One region of the Citrobacter sp. U14242 genome, then DNA from elsewhere that is predicted to be linked to it. Evidence: predicted binding sites of a transcription regulator. Region 1 holds the regulator's gene; each other region holds the start of a gene.
The links. Region 1 encodes LexA, which represses DNA repair genes until DNA is damaged. Its sites were predicted from a motif close to TNCTGTATGTACATACAGNA; they were not measured.
Positions count from the first base shown of each region.

Region 2: sbmC (DNA gyrase inhibitor SbmC) is a predicted target of LexA. The motif match lies at 2,002-2,021, and genes of this name have one in related genera.
Region 3: sulA (SOS-induced cell division inhibitor SulA) is a predicted target of LexA. The motif match lies at 2,302-2,321, and genes of this name have one in related genera.

Region 1 is NZ_JBKGLW010000013.1:86,335-90,575, reverse strand. Features, by position in the region: gene plsB (glycerol-3-phosphate 1-O-acyltransferase PlsB) at 1-1,317, opposite strand, end outside; gene ACLJXE_RS20320 (diacylglycerol kinase) at 1,489-1,857, shown strand; gene lexA (transcriptional repressor LexA) at 1,967-2,575, shown strand; gene dinF (MATE family efflux transporter DinF) at 2,697-4,016, shown strand; gene ACLJXE_RS20305 (CsbD family protein) at 4,153-4,241, shown strand, end outside.
Region 2 is NZ_JBKGLW010000010.1:60,100-64,340, forward strand. Features, by position in the region: gene ACLJXE_RS17335 (DUF496 family protein) at 1-113, opposite strand, end outside; gene ACLJXE_RS17340 (FUSC family protein) at 352-1,410, opposite strand; gene sbmC (DNA gyrase inhibitor SbmC) at 1,518-1,985, opposite strand; gene dacD (serine-type D-Ala-D-Ala carboxypeptidase DacD) at 2,109-3,281, opposite strand; gene phsC (thiosulfate reductase cytochrome B subunit) at 3,433-4,200, opposite strand; gene phsB (thiosulfate reductase electron transport protein PhsB) at 4,197-4,241, opposite strand, start outside.
Region 3 is NZ_JBKGLW010000008.1:11,106-15,346, forward strand. Features, by position in the region: gene yccS (YccS family putative transporter) at 1-1,534, shown strand, start outside; gene ACLJXE_RS14245 (TfoX/Sxy family DNA transformation protein) at 1,512-2,126, opposite strand; gene sulA (SOS-induced cell division inhibitor SulA) at 2,343-2,852, shown strand; gene ompA (porin OmpA) at 3,208-4,241, shown strand, end outside.

The DNA of each region.
Region 1 (4,241 bases):
CAGCTCTTTTGCGTAAGTCCCCACTTCCATCACGTGCTCGTAGCCGATGTAGATAGGCACCAGTGTAATGGGACGCGTACCGCCGCGCAGCATCGCCTGGATGGTCATCGACAGCGTGCCGGTTTTCGGGTCAAGCAGACGGCCGGTACGTGAGCGACCACCTTCGACAAAGTATTCAACCGAGTAACCACGGCTGAACAGCTCGCCCAGGTATTCGCGGAATACGGTGGAATAGAGCTTATTGCCTTTAAACGTACGACGAATAAAGAATGCGCCCAGACGGCGGAAAATCGGACCAGCCGGCCAGAAGTTCAGGTTGATCCCTGCAGCGATGTGCGGTGGAACCAGCCCCTGATGGTACAGAACATACGACAGCAGCATGTAGTCCATATGGCTGCGGTGGCACGGCACATAGACGATTTCATGCCCGTCGTGCGCCAGTTGGCGTACGCGCTCGGCATTGTGAACGTTAATTCCCTGGTACAGTCGGTTCCAGGTAAAGCCCAGGATACGGTCTGTCAGGCGGATCATCTCATAGGAGAAATTCGCGGCAATCTCTTCCATCAATGCGATAGCGTTTTGCTGCGCTTTTTCATGGGAGATTTTTTTGCTGCGAGCTTCATCTTCCACCGCGCGCGCGATGGCTTTTGAGGCCAGCAGTTTATTAAACAGATCCTGGCGGGCAGGGAGGCGAGGGCCAACCGCGGCTAAGCGCTGGCGGGCAAAGTGCATACGCGCGACGCGTGCCAGTTTCTGTGCGATGGTTTTATCTGTGCCGTGTTCGTCTGCCATGCGGCGCAGGGAGACGGAAGGTGAGAAGCGGACAAAACTGTCGCGTCCCAGCCAGGAGACGGCAAAGAATTTCTGTACGCCATTCAGCATGCGAAGTGGCGGATTGACCTCGCCTTTCTCGCGCCCTGGCGCACGGCCAAACATCACCGATACCGGCACCATCTGCACATCCAAATCGGGGTTGCTGCGATGCAGATCGAGATAGTTATGGAACAGCTTGATGGACTCTTCTTTTGGCGTGTAATAGGTGAATACACGCGGGCCGCCGTGTATAAACACGTAGCGCGGCAGCAAAGTCCCGTCTATCTCCAGCGGTTCCAGGGGATCGGGGAGGTCGTGCACCAGACATTGGGCACGCAGTGTCAGCAAGTCAGCTTTTGAGTTGTACGGTAAGACGTACATAATGGGACGAGAGGTATCGAGTCCCAATTCCGGGGCGGGTTCCGCCGGGATAGACTTGCTTTTTACCAGGATGCTTAATGGTAAATTCAGTAATTTGTAGTAAATTCGTGGCCAGCCGGACATAAACGATGTAAAGCCTCTGGTTAATAATGCAAATGCGCTGCAAGGATATCAGAAAGTTTAGTGAATTTCTGTGGTATCCCGTCATACTTCGCGCAGCTTTGCTTATGCCCTGAAACAAACAGGGTAACGATACAATGATACTAACGCTAATAATGTAAAAAGGTTCTTTTGATGGCCAATAATACCACTGGATTCACTCGGATTATCAAAGCAGCAGGCTATTCCTGGAAAGGTTTCCGTGCCGCATGGATCAATGAGGCGGCATTCCGTCAGGAAAGCGTTGCCGTACTGTTGGGGGTAGCAATTGCCTGCTGGCTGGACGTTGACGCGATTACCCGCGTACTGCTGATTGGTTCGGTGATGCTGGTGATGATCGTTGAAATTCTGAACAGCGCCATTGAGGCGGTCGTCGACCGGATTGGTTCTGAGTATCATGAGCTTTCTGGCCGGGCGAAAGATATGGGATCGGCTGCGGTATTGCTTTCTATTTTTGTCGCGCTGATCACCTGGGGCATCCTGTTGTGGTCGCATTTGCGATAAAGATTCCACAACTTCATAAATCTCCTGTTTTTTGTGCAGTTTGCGGTTCCAAATTCGCCTTTAGCTGTATATACTCACAGCATAACTGTATATACACCCAGGGGGCGGAATGAAAGCGTTAACGGCCAGGCAGCAAGAGGTGTTTGATCTCATTAGAGATCACATCAGCCAGACAGGTATGCCACCGACGCGTGCGGAGATCGCGCAGCGTTTGGGGTTCCGTTCCCCAAACGCGGCTGAAGAACACCTGAAAGCGCTGGCACGTAAAGGTGTGCTGGAAATCGTTTCTGGCGCATCGCGTGGTATTCGCCTGCTGCAGGAAGAAGAGGAAGGTTTACCGCTTGTTGGTCGTGTCGCGGCCGGTGAGCCCCTTCTGGCACAGCAGCACATTGAAGGTCATTACCAGGTTGACCCATCACTGTTCAAACCGAACGCCGATTTTCTGCTGCGCGTCAGCGGCATGTCGATGAAAGATATCGGGATTATGGATGGCGATTTACTGGCTGTGCATAAAACGCAGGACGTGCGCAATGGCCAGGTTGTTGTTGCCCGTATTGATGATGAAGTCACGGTTAAGCGCCTGAAAAAGCAGGGCAATAAGGTTGAGCTTCTGCCAGAAAACAGCGAGTTCAAACCGATCATCGTTGACCTGCGTGAACAAAGCTTCACTATTGAAGGGTTGGCTGTCGGCGTGATTCGTAACGGTGAATGGCTGTAATGATCTGCTGATTTCCTGTAGGCCGGAAAAGGCGTTTATATCGCTCTCCGGCAAGTTGCCCGATGACGTTACGCTTGTCGGGCCTACAAAAACGCGTTAATTCCTTTTCAGGCTCCTTTCCATGCCTTTCTTTACCTCCTCTGATAAAGCACTTTGGCACCTTGCCTTACCGATGATTTTCTCCAACATCACTGTCCCACTGCTGGGGCTGGTGGATACGGCGGTGATTGGTCATCTGGATAGCCCGGTCTACCTTGGTGGCGTTGCCGTTGGCGCAACAGCGACCAGTTTTCTCTTTATGTTACTGCTGTTTTTACGCATGAGTACCACCGGTCTGACAGCTCAGGCGTTCGGCGCGAAAAATCCGCAGGCACTGGCACGAGCGCTGGTTCAGCCGCTGATGCTGGCGTTGGGTGCCGGATTGCTTATCGCACTGTTTCGTACACCGGTTATCAGCCTGGCGTTGCATATCGTGGGAGGTAGTGAAGCGGTGCTGGAGCAGGCCAGACGTTTCCTTGAAATCCGTTGGCTCAGCGCGCCCGCCTCACTGGCCAATCTGGTGCTGCTTGGCTGGCTGCTTGGCGTCCAGTATGCACGCGCGCCAGTGATCCTGCTGATTGTTGGCAATGTGCTTAACATCGCGCTCGATTTGTGGCTGGTGATGGGCCTGCATATGAACGTGCAGGGCGCGGCGTTGGCGACGGTGATTGCTGAATATGTCACGTTACTGATCGGCCTGATGATGGTACGCAACGTTCTGCATTTGCGTGGGGTTTCGCTGGCGATGTTGAAGCTTGCGTGGCGCGGCAACTTCCGCCGTTTACTGGCGCTTAACCGTGACATCATGCTGCGTTCGCTGCTGTTACAACTCTGCTTTGGTGCTATCACGGTACTCGGGGCTCGCCTCGGTAGCGATGTCATTGCTGTCAATGCCGTTCTGATGACCCTGCTGACGTTCACCGCTTACGCGCTGGATGGATTTGCCTATGCCGTGGAAGCACATTCTGGTCAGGCTTATGGCGCGCGGGATGGCAGCCAGTTGCTGGATGTCTGGCGGGCGGCTTGCCGGCAGTCGGGTATCGTGGCAATCCTGTTTTCCCTGGTCTATGCCCTGTTCGGCGAGCAGATCATTGCGCTATTGACCTCATTGCCGCAGATCCAACTTCTGGCCGATCGCTATCTCATCTGGCAGGTGATTTTACCGCTGGTGGGCGTCTGGTGTTATCTGCTGGACGGGATGTTTATTGGCGCAACGCGTGCCGCGGAAATGCGTAACAGCATGGCCGTTGCGGCCGCGGGTTTCGCGTTAACGCTACTGGCTTTACCGCTACTGGGAAACCACGGCTTGTGGCTGGCGTTAACCGTTTTTCTCGCGTTGCGAGGTCTTTCACTGGCCTTCATCTGGCGACGTCACTGGCGTAAGGGCACCTGGTTTGCCTGATGCCTATGGTTAAAAATTCTGAATAGTAAATAAAACCCAGAATCCCTGACTACACTTATTATCACGCCCGGCAAAAACAGCATGTATCCGGGCGCAGCACTCTCGCTATTCACAACCTAACGATGAGGACTTGATGATGAATAAAGACGAAGTCAGCGGTAACTGGAAACAGTTCAAAGGTAAAGTGAAAGAGCAATGGGGCAAACTGACCGATGATGATATGAC
Region 2 (4,241 bases), on a different contig from region 1:
TTGTCACGGATCTTTTTCTCAACGTCCTGGATTTCACGTTGCAGTTTGTTTTTACGACGGAACAGACGAACAAATTCCAGCACGTCCTGGAAAGAAGGCTTGGTAGTTTCCATTTTTACACCCCTGATAATGTGAGATTCGGATTCGTTAAAACAACGGCTAAAGTGGGTCAACATTACTTTCATGCCCGCCATACTTCAAGTTGCATCTGCATTGATAATGCATGGCTGAAACCTGAATTATCGAGGGTAAAGCCATTGTAGTTACCAATGGTTTTAGCCTTTTTCAATATCATACCCTTAATCTTTGCTGAATCGAAGCAGCAGTAGAGCCAATCCCCTGATCTGCTCTTTATTTGCGCAGCGCACGACAAATTAAATGTGAGAGCAATTCCAGTTGTCGCGCCATCTCCATATTCAACCAGACATAGCCGTGAATAGGTGTTTCAGCAACATTATCGCCTTTATGCTCAGCAATGAGTTGGCGCAACTCCTCCACGGTGTCGTTGAGTTTTTCCGTATTGGCAAGTATCGGCTGTGGATTACCTTCATAGAGTGCATGAGTGATCGTCAGTAGCGCCTGTTGCGTTCTGAGATGAGTCTCACGCAAGGTATGCGCGTTCAGCATCACAAAGTGACTGGTACGTGTTGCCCACAGCGCGTTGATTTGCAGCTCAAGCATGCACACCAGGTTGCGATTGACCGTCTGAATAGCTTCAAAGATTGATTTTTGGATGTGGGTCTCTTTACTGGCGGGAACAATGAGTCCACGCATTTTGACAACGTCACTCAGTAGTTGCTGTAAATGCTTCTCCAGTCGGGGCTGTTCGAGCAAGTTAGGTGACAATGCAGCCTGATACACCCGGTTATAACCCGCGACACAATGTGCCAGTTGAATACGCCAGTGAATAAATGCTCGCTGCGGCCAGATGCCGGTAAACAGCATCGCCAGTAGCGATCCCAAAATGACGTCGCCACCGCGCCACAACGCTGTATTCATGTCACCCGCGGGAGCCCCGACAACGACGGCAAGCGTTATGCCAATCAGCAACGCCTGATAGGGTTTTTTACCTAATGCCAGCCAGCCGCAGAGAAACATCGCTGCTGCGCACCATATCAGCATAAGCGGAAGTGACAGGAGTTCGAGACGCAGAGCAACCAGCCCAAGGACTGAGCCCAGAATCGTCCCGCCAATGCGTTCAAGCGCTCTTGGGACGACATTACCCCAGAATGAAATGGGCCCCATAATCACAACCAGCGTGATCAGAGGCCACGTACCTTCAGGAATATCCAGCAGGCGAACCAACAGAAAAGTAAGAAGAAACGCCAGCGCAATGCGAATACCGTGCACTACGCGATAATGACGATACAAACGAATTTCAAAAGGACTCAGCGACTTATCGGCACGCACTCATCCACTCCGTCAGGGAATAGCAAAGAACAGAATTGTACCTGCTTTTTTAGTGAAAACATCATCGTTATCACCAGGACTTTCATCCCAATTTACACAAAAAACAGCTACTTCGACTGTACTGGCACATACATTTCGATGTCCCAGTAACCGTCTTCCATTCCATTATTCATATAAATCTCAAAACAGGGTTTGGCTGCTATCTGGTATGTTGCGTCCTGCAGCAGAAGATTAAAAAATTGATACCATGGCGTCGCAAAGTCATGATTTTCAACACGTGCAACAGCAATAGCATACTCACCACCTGCCAGTTCAGTCAGTATCACACCTTCGCTGTTCTCTGGGATCTCAAAATGCTCTGCGACGGAAACCACAGTATCGCAGCGCAGTTTTTCAGCAGGCACAACATCGGGGTTATCGTAATAAACGGCGATCCACTCCAGCGGCACTATCTGCTTGTCATCCACCCACATGACTAACTGCTCAAACCCCTGCTTTACCGTTTGCTCCCACGGTCCAACCATATGAAAACCGGCAATCCTGCGTTTATCGACCTGCTTTATCTCGTACTCCATATAACCTCCTTCACTACACTGTATTTATATACAGTGTAATTTTTGCGTATTGCGGCCACAAGGAAATAGTGATTATTATGTGAGCAGTTTCGCACTCTTGCCAGTCAGTAGCATGGGTGAAAATTACACCTTATGGTGGAAGTAATCGCTCAGACGCGAAAATACGCCGCCTTTACTGACCGATTCCAGGGTGACCAGAGGCCAATGAGCCACCAGTTTATCTCTGTCATAGAGTTCAATTTCCCCCACGCGTTGATGCGCGGCAATAGGTGCTACCAGTTCTTTCTTATCAAGAACATATTTTGCTTTGATATTCTGGACTTCAGCCTTAGGCAGTGCCATCCAGAAATCCTGCTCGGTACCGAGGCTAATTTTTTCTTTATCGCCATACCAGATTCGTTCGACGCCGACTTGTTTACCGCTACGCAAAACCTGCACCGTATCAAAATTTTGTTGCCCCCACTGCAGCAGTTTGCGTGCCTGATCCTCGCGCCCTTTCGCGCTGTCGGCGCCCATGACCACAGCAATCAGGCGACGCTGTCCATCAACTGCGGAGGCGATCAGGTTGAATCCTGCCCCGGATGTGTGCCCGGTCTTCAGGCCATCGATGTTCATCGTTTTATCCCACAGCAGTCCGTTACGGTTTTGCTGCGTGATACCGTTCCAGGTAAGACTCTTCTCACTGTACATGTGGTAGAACTCCGGTTCCCCGTGAATAATCGCCCGGGACAACACAGCCAGATCGTAGGCCGAGCTATGCTGGCCTGGCGCGTCCAGCCCATGCACCGTTTCGAAATGTGTATCTTTAAGCTTCAGCTTCTCAACGTAACTGTTCATCATTGCGACAAACTGTGGCTGTCCACCCGCGATGTAATCAGCCAGCGCCACGCATGCGTCATTGCCGGAATCAACAATTAAGCCGCGGCTTAAATCGCGTACTGAAACGCGATCGCCTTCTTTCAGGAACATTAATGATGAGCCTACAAACACCGGATTATCTTTCGCCCATGCGTCACGTCCGACAGTAACGATATCCGTTGGGCTAATGCGATGGCTATCAATCGCACGATCGACAACATAGCCGGTCATTAACTTGGTCAGGCTGGCGGGGTTGCGTTGCTGGTGTTCATTACCGGCAGTCAGGATTTGGCCCGTGGTGTAATCCATAAGCACCCACGCGCCAGCATTGATGGCGGGAGGCCGGGGGGCAAAACTGGCGACATCAGTCGCATAAGCGGACGAAAAACTTATCGCGAATAGCGAAGCGGCAATAAACAAACGGCGTTTCAACAGCATGTCCTCATAACCAGAAGAAATAGCCGTTCTTTTTACGGAAGTTCTGTCGAACAAACATGGATAAATTGCAAGAAAATGTGACATAAGGCACATTTTCTTGCTGATAAAGAAAGAATGTCAGACGGGCTTCCCCTGCAAAATACCCGCAGGATTAGCCTTTATGTGATGCTGTTTCTGCATGATGGCTGCGATGACGGTGATAGCCGTCAATCATGCTGCGAAAGATTTGCCCCGGCGTGTCACCCAATGTGCACAGGTAAATATGTGCACAAATGAACAAAATGCCAACAATCGCCAACACCATATGCAGCACCAGTACCACCGGCCCGGCCCCTATAATCTGCGGGTAAAGACAGAGCAACCCGGTAATGATTAACAGCGGAACCAACGCATACATGATGGCCAGATAGGCTAACTGTTGCAGGGGGTTAAATTTATTCTCCGCTGTTGCCGCAAACGGATGTGCCTCACCTTTCATTATCCCATACAGATAAAAACGTGTTTGCAGCAGGCAGCGCGTTATCAACCCGCTGAATTGCACACGATAGTGACAACCGTTGCCGCTGGTGGCATTGATCATGACAAAGCCAAGCCAGAAAGCCAGTAATGCGAATCCACACCAGGTGTGCACCTGCACCATCAGAGCTACCGGTCCGATAGAAAAATGGCCGAACAAACCGCTGAGCAGAAGCAGGATAAAAAGCAGCGCATTTCCCCAGTGCCAACGGCGGACAGCCAATGAGTAGAGATAGTCACGGTGCTCTTCTCCGGCTGCCGTTTTGGGTGCCAGCATTCGACGCAGCAGCGCATGAACCACCAGACCGGCAATCATCAACAGAATGACTACGCCTGCATAAATGAGCCACAGCGGCCAGTAGTCTGGCGCATAGTTAAGCTCTGCTCCCCAGATAGCATTCATACTTTTCCCTCCTGATGAATCTCTTTACGCCGGAAAATACT
Region 3 (4,241 bases), on a different contig from region 1:
TGGGCAACTGATGGCGACGTTGAACCAAACAAAAATATCATTACTGACCCGTCTGCGCGGTGACCGTGGACAGCGAGGAACCCGCCGTACACTGCATTACTATTTTGTCGCGCAGGATATTCACGAACGCGCAAGTTCCTCACATATTCAGTACCAGACGCTACGCGACCATTTCCGTCACAGCGATGTAATGTTTCGTTTCCAGCGATTAATGTCGATGCAGGGACAAGCCTGTACGCAGCTGTCTCGCTGCATTTTGCTACGCACCCCTTACCAGCACGATCCACACTTTGAGCGAGTCTTTACACATATAGATGCCGCCCTTGAGCGCATGCGTGCAAGCGGTGCCCCTGCAGATCTGCTCAATACGCTGGGATTCTTACTGTCAAACCTGCGGGCTATCGATGCACAACTGGCCACCATTGAGTCTGAACAGGCTCAGGTACTCTCACGCAATGAGTCAGAAAATCAGCTTGCCGATGACAGTCCGCATGGATTCAGTGATATCTGGCTGCGTCTGAGTCGCAATTTTACGCCGGAGTCGGCGCTGTTTCGCCACGCGGTTCGCATGTCGCTGGTGCTCTGCGTCGGGTACGCCATTATCCAGATAACGGGTATGAACCATGGCTACTGGATCCTGCTGACCAGCCTGTTTGTCTGCCAGCCCAACTACAACGCCACACGCCATCGTCTGGCGTTGAGGATTATCGGCACATTAGTCGGGATAGCGATTGGATTGCCCATCCTGTGGTTCGTCCCATCGCTGGAAGGGCAATTAATACTGCTTGTGATCACCGGCGTGCTCTTTTTCGCTTTCCGCAATGTTCAGTACGCGCATGCCACAATGTTTATCACATTGCTGGTATTGCTGTGCTTTAACCTGCTTGGAGAAGGGTTTGAAGTCGCACTACCGCGCGTCATCGATACGCTGATCGGTTGTGCCATCGCATGGGCGGCCGTCAGTTTCATCTGGCCAGACTGGCGCTTTCGCAACCTGCCACGAGTGATTGAACGGGCGACCGATGCAAACTGTCGTTACCTTGACGCCATTCTCGAACAATATCATCAGGGGCGAGACAATCGTCTGGCATACCGTATTGCGCGTCGCGATGCGCATAATCGTGACGCAGAGCTGGCATCCGTGGTGTCGAATATGTCGAGTGAACCGGATGTCACCGCCCAAACGCGCGAAACAGCATTCCGCTTGCTGTGCCTCAACCATACCTTTACCAGTTATATCTCGGCGCTGGGCGCACACCGTGAACAGTTAACCAACCCGGACGTTCTGGCATTACTGGACGATGCCGTTTGCTATGTTGATGATGCACTTCATCATCAACCCGCTGACGAGCAGCGCGTATACCAGGCGCTTGAAGGACTGAAGCAACGGATTCAGCATCTTGAACCACGCCCGGACAGCAAAGAACCGCTGGTCGTACAGCAAGTTGGCCTGTTGATAGCGCTACTACCAGAAATCAGACGATTACAGCAGCAAATTGCCGCATTGCCGTCTAGTATACCGGTTCAGGCGTAAGAGAACTCACCCACTCCACAAGCTCCTGGCGACGAATCGCCGGGAGCGCCGCCTCATGAATGCCCCCAATCGCGCCTTCAAGGGCATAGAGTATTTTCACCGTCAGGGCGGGATTAACCTGTCGCAGTTTCAACCAGCACATTTTTGCCCCCAACATGCGTAATGTGCTTTCATCTTTTATACCTGCTTCATTCAGCAGGGTTTCCAGATGAAATGTCATGTTCGGCAGTCCACGCAGGCAATGCTGTGCAAAACGACTTTGCTTTTCTTTTAACGCCGCATCCAGTGAATACCGTGATAGCGACACCAGTTGTTGCTGGTTTTGCCACAGCGTATCGTTCACCTGATAATAATTGAGCACCACCGGACGTCCACGTTTTATAAATGTCAGCCAGACAGGGGGCTGTTTTACACAGTACTGCGCGCTCTGTTCACAGGCCCGAAGATATAACTCACCATTGGCGACCATAGCGAATACCGTGTCCTCGACTGTCAGGCTATAACCACCAAACAGCGATCGATAACGAATCGTCCCCAATGACGCCAGATATTCTTGTGATTTATAGATCCTTGCATAAGAAAGTTTTTTCATAAAAGTCCTTTTAAATCATAACGTAATAAAATGATTTGCAGTAGCGGATCCGTTAATGACGAAAATAGGCAACTTATTCGCAAGGGGCAAGATGAATTTTGTTTTTACCGTAACAACAACCAAAAACTGCGAACCTGTTTCAGAAAATAAGGTTGATCTTTGGTGACAGCAGGGTTACTGTATATCCATACAGTAACTCACAGGGCTGGATTGATTATGTACACTTCAGGCTACGCAAATCGTTCTTCGTCGTTCTCTTCCACATCAAGCAAAGTTGCGCGCGTGTCGTCAGAACACACTACCGCTGGGCTTATCAGTGAAGTGGTCTATCGCGAGGACCAGCCCATGATGACGCAACTCCTGCTGCTTCCTCTGCTTCAGCAATTAGGTCAGCAGTCGCGCTGGCAGCTCTGGCTGACGCCGCAACAAAAACTGAGCCGCGAGTGGGTGCAGTCGGCCGGACTCCCATTGACGAAAGTCATGCAAATCAGCCAACTCTCTCCCTGCCATACGCTGGAATCAATGGTCCGTGCGCTGCGCACTGGGAATTACAGTGTGGTCATCGGCTGGCTGACGGAAGAATTAACAGAAGATGAACATGCAGAACTGGTGAAAGCGGCAGATGAGGGAAACGCAATGGGATTTATCATGCGTCCTGTACGCGCTCAGACACTTGCGGGGAGACACCATTCCGGGCTAAAAATTCACTCGAATTTGTATCATTGAGTAAAATTAGGAATTATCCTGGAATTTTTTTTCACCCTAAAATTCGGCTTTGAGCTTTAACACATTTTCTTTGAGAACGCCTGTGTGAAGCGGTTTCCGCGACAGTAGCTGTACAATTAATCATCCATAAATGTTAAATATTGTGTATACAAGCCTTTTTTTTTCATATGCCTGACGGAGTTCACACTTGTAAGTTTTCGAGTACGTTGTAGACTTTACATCGCCAGGGGTGCTCGGCTTAAGCCGCAGATATCGGTAGAGTAACTATTGAACTGGTCCCCGGGTGAAGGATTTAACCGTGTTATCTCTCTGGAGATATTCATGGCGAATTTTGGATGATAACGAGGCGCATAAAATGAAAAAGACAGCTATCGCAATTGCAGTGGCACTGGCTGGTTTCGCTACCGTGGCGCAGGCCGCTCCGAAAGATAACACCTGGTATACTGGTGCTAAACTGGGTTGGTCCCAGTTCCATGACATCGGCAACAATCAGATCAACAACAACGGACCGACCCACGAAAGCCAACTGGGTGCTGGTGCGTTCGGTGGTTACCAGGTTAACCCGTACGTTGGTTTTGAAATGGGTTACGACTGGTTAGGTCGTATGCCGTACAAAGGCAACACTGAAAATGGCGCATTCAAAGCTCAGGGCGTTCAGCTGACCGCTAAACTGGGTTACCCAATCACTGACGATCTGGACGTTTATACCCGTCTGGGTGGTATGGTTTGGCGTGCAGATGCTAAAAACAACGACGGCTTCAAAGACCACGACACTGGTGTATCCCCAGTATTCGCTGGTGGCGTAGAGTATGCAATTACTCCTGAAATCGCTACCCGTCTGGAATACCAGTGGACTAACAACATCGGTGACGCGAACACCGTTGGTGGTCGTCCAGACAACGGTCTGTTGAGCGTTGGTGTTTCTTACCGTTTCGGCCAGCAGGAAGAAGCAGCTCCAGTAGTTGCTCCGGCTCCGGCTCCGGCTCCAGAAGTACAGACCAAACACTTCACTCTGAAGTCTGACGTTCTGTTCAACTTCAACAAAGCGACTCTGAAACCAGAAGGCCAGCAGGCTCTGGATCAGATGTACAGCCAGCTGAGCAACCTGGATCCGAAAGACGGTTCCGTCGTTGTTCTGGGCTTCACTGACCGCATCGGTTCTGACGCTTACAACCAGGGTCTGTCTGAGAAACGTGCTCAGTCTGTTGTTGATTACCTGATCTCTAAAGGTATCCCATCTGACAAAATCTCCGCACGTGGCATGGGCGAATCCAACCCTGTTACTGGCAACACCTGTGACAACGTGAAAGCTCGCGCTGCGCTGATCGACTGCTTGGCTCCGGATCGTCGTGTTGAGATCGAAGTTAAAGGTATCAAAGACGTTGTAAC